DNA from 2 places in the Arthrobacter globiformis genome. Region 1 is predicted to be linked to the other one. Evidence: predicted binding sites of a transcription regulator. Region 1 holds the regulator's gene; the other holds the start of a gene.
The links. Region 1 encodes HrcA, which represses chaperone genes, less so after heat shock. Its sites were predicted from a motif close to TTNGCACTCGNNNNNNNCGAGTGCNAA; they were not measured.
Positions count from the first base shown of each region.

Region 2: a site for HrcA is predicted at 2,921-2,947, ahead of groL (chaperonin GroEL). Genes of this name have one in related genera too.

Region 1 is NZ_JAUSXI010000001.1:3,272,084-3,278,030, reverse strand. Features, by position in the region: gene hemW (radical SAM family heme chaperone HemW) at 1-821, shown strand, start outside; gene QFZ33_RS15040 (DUF4870 domain-containing protein) at 924-1,343, opposite strand; gene QFZ33_RS15035 (DUF3097 domain-containing protein) at 1,473-2,327, opposite strand; gene hrcA (heat-inducible transcriptional repressor HrcA) at 2,539-3,552, shown strand; gene dnaJ (molecular chaperone DnaJ) at 3,611-4,738, shown strand; gene QFZ33_RS15020 (16S rRNA (uracil(1498)-N(3))-methyltransferase) at 4,741-5,511, shown strand; gene QFZ33_RS15015 (GerMN domain-containing protein) at 5,579-5,947, opposite strand, start outside.
Region 2 is NZ_JAUSXI010000001.1:1,194,337-1,200,283, reverse strand. Features, by position in the region: gene QFZ33_RS05595 (ribonuclease HI family protein) at 1-1,009, opposite strand, end outside; gene groL (chaperonin GroEL) at 1,114-2,742, opposite strand; gene QFZ33_RS05585 (ABC transporter substrate-binding protein) at 3,043-4,317, opposite strand; gene QFZ33_RS05580 (cold-shock protein) at 4,317-4,520, opposite strand; gene QFZ33_RS05575 (LytR C-terminal domain-containing protein) at 4,679-5,317, opposite strand; gene QFZ33_RS05570 (DUF3263 domain-containing protein) at 5,367-5,729, opposite strand; gene QFZ33_RS05565 (uracil-DNA glycosylase) at 5,870-5,947, shown strand, end outside.

The DNA of each region.
Region 1 (5,947 bases):
CGCCGGAATCACTGCAGCTGCTTGCCGATGCGGGCTTCACACGGGTCTCCTTCGGCATGCAGTCCGCTGTGCCCCATGTGCTGAAGGTGCTCGACCGCACGCACACGCCGAGCCGTGTTCCGCTCGTGGTGCAGTGGGCGCGCGACGCCGGGCTGGCCGTCAGCCTGGACTTGATCTACGGAACACCGGGGGAGTCCCTCGAGGACTGGCGCTTTTCGCTCGAGACGGCGTTGTCGTACCAGCCGGACCACATCAGCGCCTACGCGCTGATCGTTGAGGACGGCACCAAGCTCGCCGCCCAGATCCGGCGCGGCGAAGTTCCCGGAATTGACGACGACGACCATGCCGACAAATACGAACTCGCCGACCGGATGATCACCGACGCCGGTCTCCACTGGTACGAGGTCAGCAACTGGTCCGCGACGCCGGAGCAGGCGTGCCGCCACAACCTCGCCTACTGGCGCGGGGACGACTGGTGGGGCATCGGCCCGGGCGCGCACTCGCACGTGGGCGGGGTGCGCTGGTGGAACGTCAAGCACCCCGCCGCCTATGCCGGACGGCTGGGCTCAGGCGTCTCGCCGGCGGCAGGACGCGAAACGCTCGACGCCGAAACCCGGGGCGTCGAAAAGGTCATGCTGGAAGCCCGGCTTTCCTCAGGGCTCGAGACCGCTGCCCTGTCGCCATCCGGCAGGAAAGCCGTGGCGGGACTGATCGCCGACGGCCTCGTGGCGCCCGAGGAAGCCTTCAGAGGCCGCCTGGTTCTCACACTGAAGGGCCGCCTGCTGGCCGACGCCGTGGTCCGCAGGATCCTGCCGGACTAGTCCCCAACCGAACCCTAACCTCGCAAGCTCGGGCCGGGCCCTCGCCGAGCGGCTCCACGTCCAGGGGACCCTGCGGCGTGGGCCCACCTTGATCGTGCGCGGTTACTTGATCCAGCGGAGGTTGTACTGGTACCGGTGCGGCTGGCCCTTGTTGACGTGGACACCTGCGGACACTGCGAAGCAGGTCAGCGCAATCCAGATGAGGGTGGCCAGGACGGCGAACAGATTGCCGACGACGGGAAGCAGCACCAGCAGATTGGCCACGAAGGCCGCAATCGTCGGCGGCAGCGTGAAGTTAAGGGCTTCCTTGGACTCCTGCGCGGTGAACGGGCCGCGGTCGCGGAAGATGAGGTAAATCAGCAGCGCCGGAACACAGCCGAGGATGCCGCCGAAGTGCGCCAGGGTGGCCCACTGCCGGTCCTCGCTGGCGGTCAGCGGAAGCGCATTGGCCGGAACGCCATGGTACTGGGGCAGGTCCTGGCCGGACTTTGTGTCCCTGCGGTCGCGAGCGTCTTCTGCCACGGTGTCTTCCTTAAGCTTGCGTTGGTGCGATAGTGCCTTGGCGCCGGGGCCGCGGTGCGGTGGTGCCGTACCAAGGATACCGGGCCGTAGGGGCAATAGCGGGCGGAACGCCGAATAGCGGGGCTGTGGCTACGGAACTGTGAGGAAATCGATGACCTCTTCCACCCGGCCCAGGAGGGCGGGCTCAAGGTCGGCGTAGGTGCGCACGGCGCCGAGAAGTTTTTGCCAGCCGAGGCCGATGTCCTCCTTGGTCTCGTGCGGCCAGCCGAAGGCGGTGAGGATGCCGGTTTTCCAGTCAGTGCCGCGCGGCACCACAGGCCACTGCGGAATGCCCAGTACCGACGGCCGGATCGCCTGCCAGACGTCGACGTACGGGTGGCCTACTATCAGCACGTTTCCGGCGGCGCCGGGGGAGGCCATCACGGCGTCGGCGATTCTGGACTCCTTGGAATCCGGGACCAGGTGGTCCACCAGAACGCCCAGCCTGCGGCCGGGGCCGGGACGGAAGGAGGCAACGGCCGCTGCCAGGTCATCGATGCCGTGCAGGGGCTCGACGACGATCCCCTCCACCCGGAGGTCATCGCCCCAGACTTTTTCCACGAGTTCGGCATCATGCTTGCCTTCAACCCAGATCCGGCTGGCCTTAGCCACCTGGGCGCGCTGCCCTTCCACCCGCACCGAGCCCGACGCCGTCCGTCCAGCCGTGCCCGATCCCGCGGGCTTCGCCTTGGGCGCCGGAGGCATCAGGCGGATCGGCTGGCCGTCCAGGAGGAATCCGAAACCAAGCTTAAAGGACCGGGATTTTCCCCGGCGGTCTTCGAGCGCCACCACGTGCATGCCGCCGGATTTCTCCACCCGAATCACTGCGCCCACCCAGCCGGACTGGACGTCCTCGAGAACCATGCCGCGCTCCACCGGCACCTCGGGCAGGCTGTTCTTGGCAGGCGCTGCGATCTCCTGCGGGCCCCAGGTCTGGTACTGCATTCGTTCACCGCTTTGCACTAGGACGGAGCCGCTCCGGCCGCGGGCATGCCGCCGGGGGACAGTCGCCCGGAATTTCGCCCGGAGCGGTACCAATGCTAACAACGCGGTGACTCATATTAGACTTGTTAGCACTTAGGCATGTCGAGTGCTAACTACAGCGTTTGCGGGCAGGATTAAGCCCGGCGCGGTTACGGCCAAAAGGAGGTGGACTGTGAGCGAACCACGGAAGCTTGAGGTGCTGCGCGCCATCGTGGAGGACTATGTCCATTCCCGCGAACCCGTCGGCTCCAAGGCCCTGGTGGAACGGCACCATCTGGGCGTTTCCAGCGCCACCATCCGCAACGACATGGCGGCACTGGAGGATGAGGGCCTCATCACGGCCCCGCACACCAGTGCAGGCAGGATTCCCACGGACAAGGGTTACCGCTTGTTCGTCGACCAGATCTCGGCGGTCAAGCCGCTCTCCCCGGCGGAGAAGCGTGCCATCCAGACCCTGCTCGAGGGGTCCGAGGACCTCGACGACGTCCTGGACCGGACGGCCCGGCTCCTGTCCCAGCTGACCAACCAGGTCGCCGTCGTGCAGTACCCGCACCTGAGCCGGGCCGTGGTCCGGCACATCGAATTTGTGCTGCTGGCACCGCGGAAGGTGCTGATCGTGCTGATCGCAGACTCCGGCAAGGTTGACCAGCGCGTCGTCGACGCCGGGCAGGACCTGTCAGACGACACTCTTGCCACCCTGCGCACCCGGTTCATGACCGGTGTGGGCGGAACGCCGGTGGCCATCCTGCCCCAGCACCTGGCCTCCGTCGTGGCCGGCTGCACGCCGGCCGAGCGCCCCGTTGCCATGGCCCTCGGCAAGGGGCTGGAGGGCCTGGCGCACAACAGCCGGGAGGACCGGATGGTCCTGGCCGGAACAGCCAACCTGGCGCGGTCCAACGTTGACTTCCCACTCAGCATCGGACCCGTGCTGGAGGCCCTCGAGGAGCAGGTGGTGATGCTGCGGCTCCTGAGCGACATGGCACAGGACCCCCGGGGCGTGGCCGTCAGCATCGGCCGCGAAAACCCCTACGACGGGCTGGCCGAGGCGTCGGTGGTGGCCACCGGCTACGGCCCCGACGCCACCGCCAAGGTGGGCATCCTTGGCCCCACCCGGATGGACTATCCCACCACCATGGCCGCCGTGCGCGCGGTGGCCCGCTACCTTTCGAGGATTCTGGGCCCGTGACCGCACGCGCCGGACATCCTTTGACCACAGGCAGTACAACCAGGAAGAGAAACGAACTTTGAGCAGCCACTACGACGTTCTTGGAGTCTCCGCGGAAGCCACCGGCGAGGAGATCAAAAAGGCCTACCGCAAGCTGGCCCGCTCGCTTCACCCGGACGTAAACCCCGGGGAAGACGCCGCCGAACGGTTCAAGGCCGTCACCCACGCCTACGAGGTGCTGTCCGATCCGCAGAAGCGCAGGGTCTACGACACCACCGGCAACGAGAACGGCACGGACAACGGCTTTGGCGGCGGCGGCTATGCCGGCCAGGGCTTCGCGTTCCAGGACATCTTCGACACCTTCTTCGGCGCCGGCGGCACCTCCGGCCCCGCGTCCCGCGTCCGCCGCGGCCAAGACGCGCTCATCAGCGTGCGGATCGACCTGCGCGATGCCGTCTTCGGCGTCAACAAGAAGCTGGAAGTGGACACGGCCGTCACCTGCCCCACCTGCGAAGGGTCCTGCTGCCGCGAGGGCAGCCACCCGGAACGCTGCGACATCTGCGGCGGCAGCGGCCAGGTGCAGCGGGCGGTCCGTTCCATCCTCGGCCAGGTCATGACCGCCGCCCCCTGCGGCTCGTGCGAGGGCTTCGGCACCGTCATCAAGGACCCCTGCAACGAGTGCAGCGGCCAGGGCCGCATCCGCAGCCGCCGCTCCCTGACCATCAAGGTCCCGGCCGGTGTGGCCACCGGAACGCGGATCCAGCTCTCCGGCCAGGGCGAGGCCGGCCCAGCGGGCGGGCCGTCCGGCGACCTCTACGTGGAAATCCGCGTCAACAACGACCCCACGTATGTCCGCGAGGGCGACGATCTCCACGCGACACTGAACATTCCCATGACCGCCGCTGCCCTCGGCACGGAGCTGAGCCTGGAAACCTTCGACGGCAAGCAGGAGATCGACGTCAAGGCGGGCACGCAGTCCGGCGAGATCATCACCCTCCGCGGCCTCGGCGTCACCCACCTGCGCGGCTACGGCCGCGGCGACCTCAAGGTCCATCTGCAGGTGGAAACGCCGTCCAGGCTCGACCCGGCCCAGGAGGATTTGCTCCGGCAGCTGGCCAAGCTCCGCGGCGAGCAGTTCTCCGAGGGAAAGCTCGCGGCCGGCGGTGGCGTCTTCGCCAAGTTGCGGGACCGCCTCGGTAACCTGTAGCGGTGAGCAACCCCGTCTTCTTCACCCCGGCCGGCGCGCTGGACAGCACTGTTCCCGGTTCGCTGTTCGTCCTGGACGGTGCCGAGGCCCGGCACGCGGTCACCGTGAAGCGCCTGGCAGTGGGCGAGCAGGTTGACATAGCCGACGGCGCCGGCAAACGCATCACGGGAACCGTGACGGAAGCTGCCCCCGCCGAGCTGACGGTTCAATGCACCTCCGTCAGTGTGGAACCGCGGCCGGACATCCGCCTCGTTCTCGTGCAGGCCCTCGCCAAGGGTGACCGGGACGAGTTGGCGATCGAAACCGCCACCGAGCTGGGCATCGACGCGGTGATTCCATGGCAGTCGGAACGCTCCATCGTCCGCTGGAAGGGTGACCGGGCGGCCAAGGCGCACGGCAAATGGCAGTCGGCCGTCACGGCCGCCGCCAAGCAGGCGCGCCGCGCCTGGATCCCCGAGGTGAGGCCCGCCGTCGACACCCAGGCGCTGGCCAAGGAAGTGGCGGACGCCGGCCTTGCCGTGATCCTGCACGAAGACGCGGTGACGCCGCTGCGGCGGGTCCTGGGCAAGTGGTCGGAGGAGCGCCAGGATGCGTCGGACCCCAGCGAGGTCCTCCTCATCGTTGGTCCCGAAGGAGGCATCAGCCCCCGCGAGGTCACCCGGTTGTGCAGCGCCGGGGCTATTACGGCACTGCTGGGACCGCACGTCCTGCGGTCATCGACGGCGGGACCGGCCGGCGTCGTGGTTGCCAGCGACGTCTTGGGCCGCTGGTAAGTCCAGGCTGCTGGTAAGTCCAGGCCGCTGGGAACTTCAGCCAGCGAACGCTTCGCTGAGGGGGCCGCTAGCGAACCGTGAACCCCCGTGAGTCCACGTTGAGTTCGTCCTCGGGCTTACCCGGGCCGATCTGGGAGACGCGCACCTCGTAGTTGCCGGGCGCGAGGTTGACCGTGATGCCGAAGACCCCGGAGGCGGCGGGATCCGCTGCGGCCGTGGCTTCCCCGGTCAGATAGCTTTCCTTGTCGCCGTTGTCCTGGACCTTAAGGATGCGCCAGTGGAGTTTGCCGTTGGGGACGGTGCTTCGTCCGGCGATTTTGACCCGTCCGTCGCCGACTTCGGTGCCCTGCTGCGGATCGATGATCCACACCGGTGCCACCATTCCGGCGCTGCGTGACGTGGGGGCACCGAGCTTCACGTGCTTGAACGCCATGTA
Region 2 (5,947 bases), 2.1 Mb from region 1:
GAAGGCGCCATTGTTCGCCGTCCAGGACCCACAGTGAGCTTCGCAGGGCTGAGCCGGCGCGGGAGTAGCTGCGGTACGTCAGCAGGACCGTGTCCGTGCCGATCCGGTCGGCGCTGAGCACGTCCAGATCGACAGGACCGGCCGGGCTTTCCTCGAGTGACATCATCATGGCGTCGCGGGTCCAGAAGCGTCCGGCTGTCCCGATTTCCGTGAAGTCAGGGTGCAGGAGCTGACCCGTCCGCCCGATGTCGCTGCGGACATCCGGGCGGAGGAGCTCGCGTTCCAAGGCCTCGACAGTTTCTTCGGGCGTGGCGCCTTCCGGTGATTCCGCAAACACATCGGCGCCCAGTTCGCTGAAGAGATCAGGCTCTCCGGAGCCGAAGAGAGCCGGGGTTTCGGACTCGGAGCGAAGCCTGGTGCCGGCTTCCGCGCGGGCGGGAGTGCCGGCTTCCGCGCGGGTGGGTGTTTCGGATTCAAACAGCGAAGGGATACCGCCCTCGCCGCGGCCCTCTTTGACGGCCCGCCGGCCCGTTGCCGGTTCCGCGTCGGGGAATCCCGGACCTGAGCGGGCGGCAACGCCCTGCTGGTAGGCGATGGCCACGGCCCTGGCGCGCTCGTCGGCGGCTTCGTTCAGCTCGTGCCCCGCGTGGCCCTTGACCCATTCGAACCTGTACTTCCGCCCGGCGAGCTCCCGGTCGATGTCCTTGAGGATGTCCACGTTCAGCACGGGTTTGCCATCCGCCTTGCGCCACCCTTTGCGCTTCCATCCCGGCATCCACTTCGTCACGGAGTTGATCACGTACTGGCTGTCGCAAAGTATGTGCAGGTCCTCGTCCGGGAGGTGTGCCGTGGAGCGGAAGAGGTCCAGGACGGCCATCAGCTCACCCTGGTTGTTGGTGCCGTGCGGCCAGCCGCCAGCCCGCCAGCAGTCGTCGTTCACGTACCAGGCCCACCCCGCGGGACCCGGGTTTCCCAATGCCGAACCGTCGGCTGCTGCAGTAATCGTCACCGAACCATCCTGCCAGACTGCGCGGAAAAAAATGCGCAGACAAAAAGTGCGGCCCCCTCGTGAGAGGGGGCCGCACTCGTGAGCCAGCTGGGAGCAGCGGGAGGCTAGAAGCCGCCCATGCCGCCCATCTCGTCGCCGCCGCCCATGGCGGGAGCGTTCTTCTCCGGCTTGTCGGCTACAACGGCCTCGGTGGTGAGGAACAGACCGGCAATGGAAGCGGCGTTCTGCAGGGCAGAGCGGGTTACCTTGACGGGGTCGTTGATGCCGGCGGCCAGCAGGTCGACGTATTCGCCGGTTGCTGCGTTCAGGCCGTGGCCTGCGGGCAGGCCGCGGACCTTGTCGACGACAACGCCGGGCTCGAGGCCTGCGTTGAAGGCGATCTGCTTCAGCGGCGCGTCGATGGCAACGCGGACGATGTTCGCACCGGTTGCTTCGTCGCCGGTCAGGTTCAGGTTGGCGAATGCCTTGAGACCTGCCTGGATCAGGGCAACGCCACCACCGGCGACGATGCCCTCTTCAACGGCAGCCTTCGCGTTGCGGACAGCGTCCTCAATGCGGTGCTTGCGCTCCTTGAGCTCAACCTCCGTGGCGGCACCGGCCTTGATGACTGCAACGCCGCCGGCCAGCTTGGCCAGGCGCTCCTGCAGCTTCTCGCGGTCGTAGTCGGAGTCGGAGTTTTCGATCTCGGCGCGGATCTGGGAAACGCGGCCAGCGATCTGGTCGGCGTCGCCGGCACCTTCAACGATGGTGGTCTCATCCTTGGTCACGACAACCTTGCGGGCGCGTCCCAGCAGTTCGAGACCGGCGGTCTCCAGCTTCAGGCCGACTTCCTCGGCGATGACCTGGCCACCGGTGAGGATGGCGATGTCGGCCAGCTGGGCCTTGCGGCGGTCGCCGAAGCCCGGAGCCTTGACGGCAACAGACTTGAAGGTGCCGCGGATCTTGTTGACGATCAGGGTGGCCAGGGCCTCGCCCTCGATGTCCTCGGCAATGATCAGCAGCGGCTTGCTGGACTGCATGACCTTTTCCAGGACAGCAACCAGTTCCTTGACGTTGGAGATCTTGGAGTTGACGATCAGGATGTACGGGTCCTCGAGGACCGTTTCCTGACGCTCGGTGTCCGTGACGAAGTAAGCGGAGATGTAGCCCTTGTCGAAGCGCATGCCTTCGGTGAGCTCCAGCTCGAGGCCGAAGGTGTTGGACTCCTCGACCGTGATGACGCCTTCCTTGCCCACCTTGTCCAAGGCTTCAGCGATAAGGGCGCCGATTTCGTCGTCACCGGCGGAGATGGAAGCCGTGGCTGCGATCTCTTCCTTGGTTTCAATTTCCTTGGCGGAGTTCAGCAGTTCGGCGGTGACGGCTTCAACGGCCTTCTCGATGCCGCGCTTGAGGGACAGCGGGTCAGCGCCGGCCGCGACGTTGCGCAAGCCTTCCTTGACCAGTGCCTGGGCCAGGACGGTGGCCGTGGTGGTGCCGTCGCCTGCGACGTCATCCGTCTTCTTGGCAACTTCCTTGACCAGCTCAGCGCCGATCTTCTCGTAGGGATCGTCCAGCTCGATCTCCTTGGCGATGGATACACCATCGTTGGTGATCGTGGGGGCGCCCCACTTCTTTTCGAGGACGACGTTGCGTCCACGCGGGCCGAGGGTGACCTTGACGGCGTCGGCGAGGATATTCAGGCCCCGCTCAAGACCGCGGCGTGCCTCTTCATCAAATGCAATGATCTTGGCCATAACGGCAGTAGTCCTTTCGGGACAGTCGTTAAGAATGAACCTCGTTGCGGTGCCCGCGACGGACGATCGTTCCTGACAGCCTCTGTACGCCGGCAGTCCCGATCTCACCCCAACCAGGTGTTTCTTTCGCTCCATGCACGGCCACTGACCTCGCTGGCGGCCTAAACCGGGCGACGAGTTAGCAGTCGATACGCAGGAGTGCTAATCAATAATTAGCACTCCCCCGGGGAGAGTGCAAGCAGATGTACTTGTTAATCCCGCGAACGGGTGGAGTATTCGCTGCCAGCGATCAGCCAGCGGTCAGCCGGCAGACCTGCCGGCGGCCTCGCTTCCCGTGAGCTTGGCTTTGTTGTCAGCTCCGTAGGTGAACACCATGTACTTGGCGGCCGTGATGTCTCCGTTCGCATCGAAGCGGACGGGCCCAGACTCGCCGTCGTAGTCAATGGACTTCCCGTCCCGCATGGCCGCGAGGCAGTCCTTGTATGTCGAGCAGACGGCCGGCTGGCCGGACGGCGAGGCGGACACCTGGCTGCCGGAAGTGCCGCCGGAGACGGAGATGAGCGTGCCGGCGATGGAGGCACCGGCGTCGTCCTCCGCCGCAGCGGCGGCCAGGGCCGCGAGGTTCACGGCATCATACGTCTCGGCCGCGAACGTCGTGTCCTTGAGGCCCGCATCGATGGCCACGAGCTCAGCCTGGAAGTGCGCCGAGGGGAAGACTCCGGGCACGAGGGCGCGCGCTCCCTCCAGCGATTTTGATCCGAGGGCGGACCCGTACTGCCTGAAGGCGGCGTCGCCCAGGATGAGTTTGTTGCCCGGCAGTCCGGCGTTGGTGAGCTCGGCGAGGGCGCCCTGCGCACCGTCCCGGGCCAGAACGACGACGGCGTCCGGCGCCGCGTCGCGGGCGGCGGCAGCAGACTTCTGTGCCTCACCCGCCTTGAAGCCGGAGACGGTGACGGGGTCCAGCCCGCTGGTCTTGGCGGAGGCGGACACTGCTGCAGACTCGGCCTGGCCGTAGGTACCGTCCTCGTAGACCACCGCGAGGCTTTTTGCTCCGGCATCCTTGGCGAGTTTCACCATGACGGGAGCCTGTGCGATGTCAGCCGCCGCCGTGCGGAAGTAGTAGCCACCGCTCTTGTAACTGCTGAGTTCCGGAGCCGTGTTGGCGGGAGAGATGAGCGTGGTCCTGGCTTTGGACAGCACATCGATGGCGGCGGGCGCCCTGCTGGAATCGGTGGGACCAATCACGACGTCCGCTTTGGCATCGACGAGTTCCCGGGCCTGCGCAGCGGTGTCGCCCCCGGTGGTTGCGGGCAGCAGTTCCACGGGCCGGCCCTTGTGCCCGCCCGCCGCGTTGATCTCCTGGACGGCGAGCTTGGCGGCGGCCAGTTGGGCGGCGTTCAGGAAGGACTGCGGTCCGGTGTTGTCTAGGATCAGCCCGATCCGCAGGGTCCCGTCGCCGCTGGCTTCAACCGGAGCCGTCCGGGCGTTGTCCCCGGACCCGGAGCAGGCACCCAGCGTCAGCACGACGGCGGCGCCCCAGACGGCAGAAACCCTGAGACCTAAGCGGCGTGCCACTAGACGGGCCGGACCTGTTCTGCCTGCGGACCTTTTTCGCCTTCGCCCACTTCCAGCTCCACGCGCTGGCCCTCATCCAGCGCCCGGAACCCGTCTGTTTGGATGGCCGACCAGTGCACGAAAACGTCGTCGCCTGAATCGTCAACGGTGATGAAGCCGTAGCCCTTTTCCGCGTTGAACCACTTCACGGTGCCCAATGCCATGATCCCCACACTTTCAGGTTGCTTCCGTAAGGCCCACGTCGATGTGTGCCGTGAATTACGCCTTGAAGCCTGCCATCACTCTATCGAGTCAGGCCCGTGGAGGCGCAGGCCAGCGGTCCGGAGCGGAGGCAATAGTTATTCAGGCGTAACCGGGACGGCTACTCGTAGCCGGGGCCCAGCACCACGGCAACGGGCGTGGGGAAGTCCGCACTCTCCACCAGCGTGGGGATGTTCAGCAACTCGCTGAGCGCCTCGGCGTTGGCACGGTGGGCAGCGTCCGAGTAGAAGATCACGGACTGCTGCTGGGGGGCGCCCTGCCAGTTGGCCACCTCACCGAGCACCCAGCCATCGGACTTGACCGTGGCACCTACCCGTCCGGCCAGTCCGGAGGTCAGTGTTCCGTTGAAAATGGCGACCGGCTGCGACTTGTCCACCGCTGCAGGGGCAATGGTTTCCGAGGTGGCGGGCTCCAGCGCGGAGGGCGGAGCCGGTTCGGAGGCGGACGCCGAGGCCGAGGGGGTCGCGCTGGGCGTCGCACTTGCAGAGGGCGTCGCCGTGGGGCTGGCCGACGCCGCGGAAGTGTCGGCCGCTGCGGCGGGCGGCGGCGTGATGCCCGGCTGGAACCCCAGCTGCGGCAGCAGGAGGAAAGCGATCAGGCCGACGGCGAGCGCCGCGATTCCCACGGAAAGGATGGGCCACAACTTCGGGCGGGACGGCGCTGAGACAGCGCGGTGTACGCCCTGCCGGGAGGAGACCTCAGGCACCCTGTCGAATTCGTCCCGAGCAAAATTAGTCATGGTGAAGAGGCGTCCTTGTTGGTTTTCGCCGGCAGTCCGGCACTAGCAGTTACGCGTCAGATCCAAGGCGGCGTGCAGTGCGGGCCCGCTGACGTGATGTACGTAGTCTACGCAATCTCTTCACGAGCATGGGGTCGTGGGCCAGCGCGTGCTCTGTATCAATCAGTGCGTTGAGGATCTGGTAGTAGTGCGTCGCGGACAGGTCAAAGAGCTCCCGGATGGCCTGTTCCTTGGCGCCGGCATACTTCCACCACTGCCGTTCCAGGGCGAGGATCTGCTGCTCCCGCTCGCTCAGCGGCGAGTCCTTGAGCTTGAAGTCGTCCAGCAGCGAGCCGCTCCGCAGCCCGTGCTCCAGCGCTAAATCCTGCCCTGAATCCGGCTCCGCGAGATGGTCCTGCAACGGCTCCGCCACTGCGCTCTCCTTAGCTGAATCCGGTCAAAGTACCTCCCCTATGTTACGGAGGAATAACAGCCTTGTCATTTGTGGCACGGCGGCACCGGCGGCTCGTTTCACGGACAGGGGCAGCGGGCTTCGGACAGCAGTGCGGGAGAATGGACACCGTGACGGAACCTGAACCGCTCTTCGACCTCGAACCTGCAACAGCGGGCGGCCCGGACTTTGCAGACCTT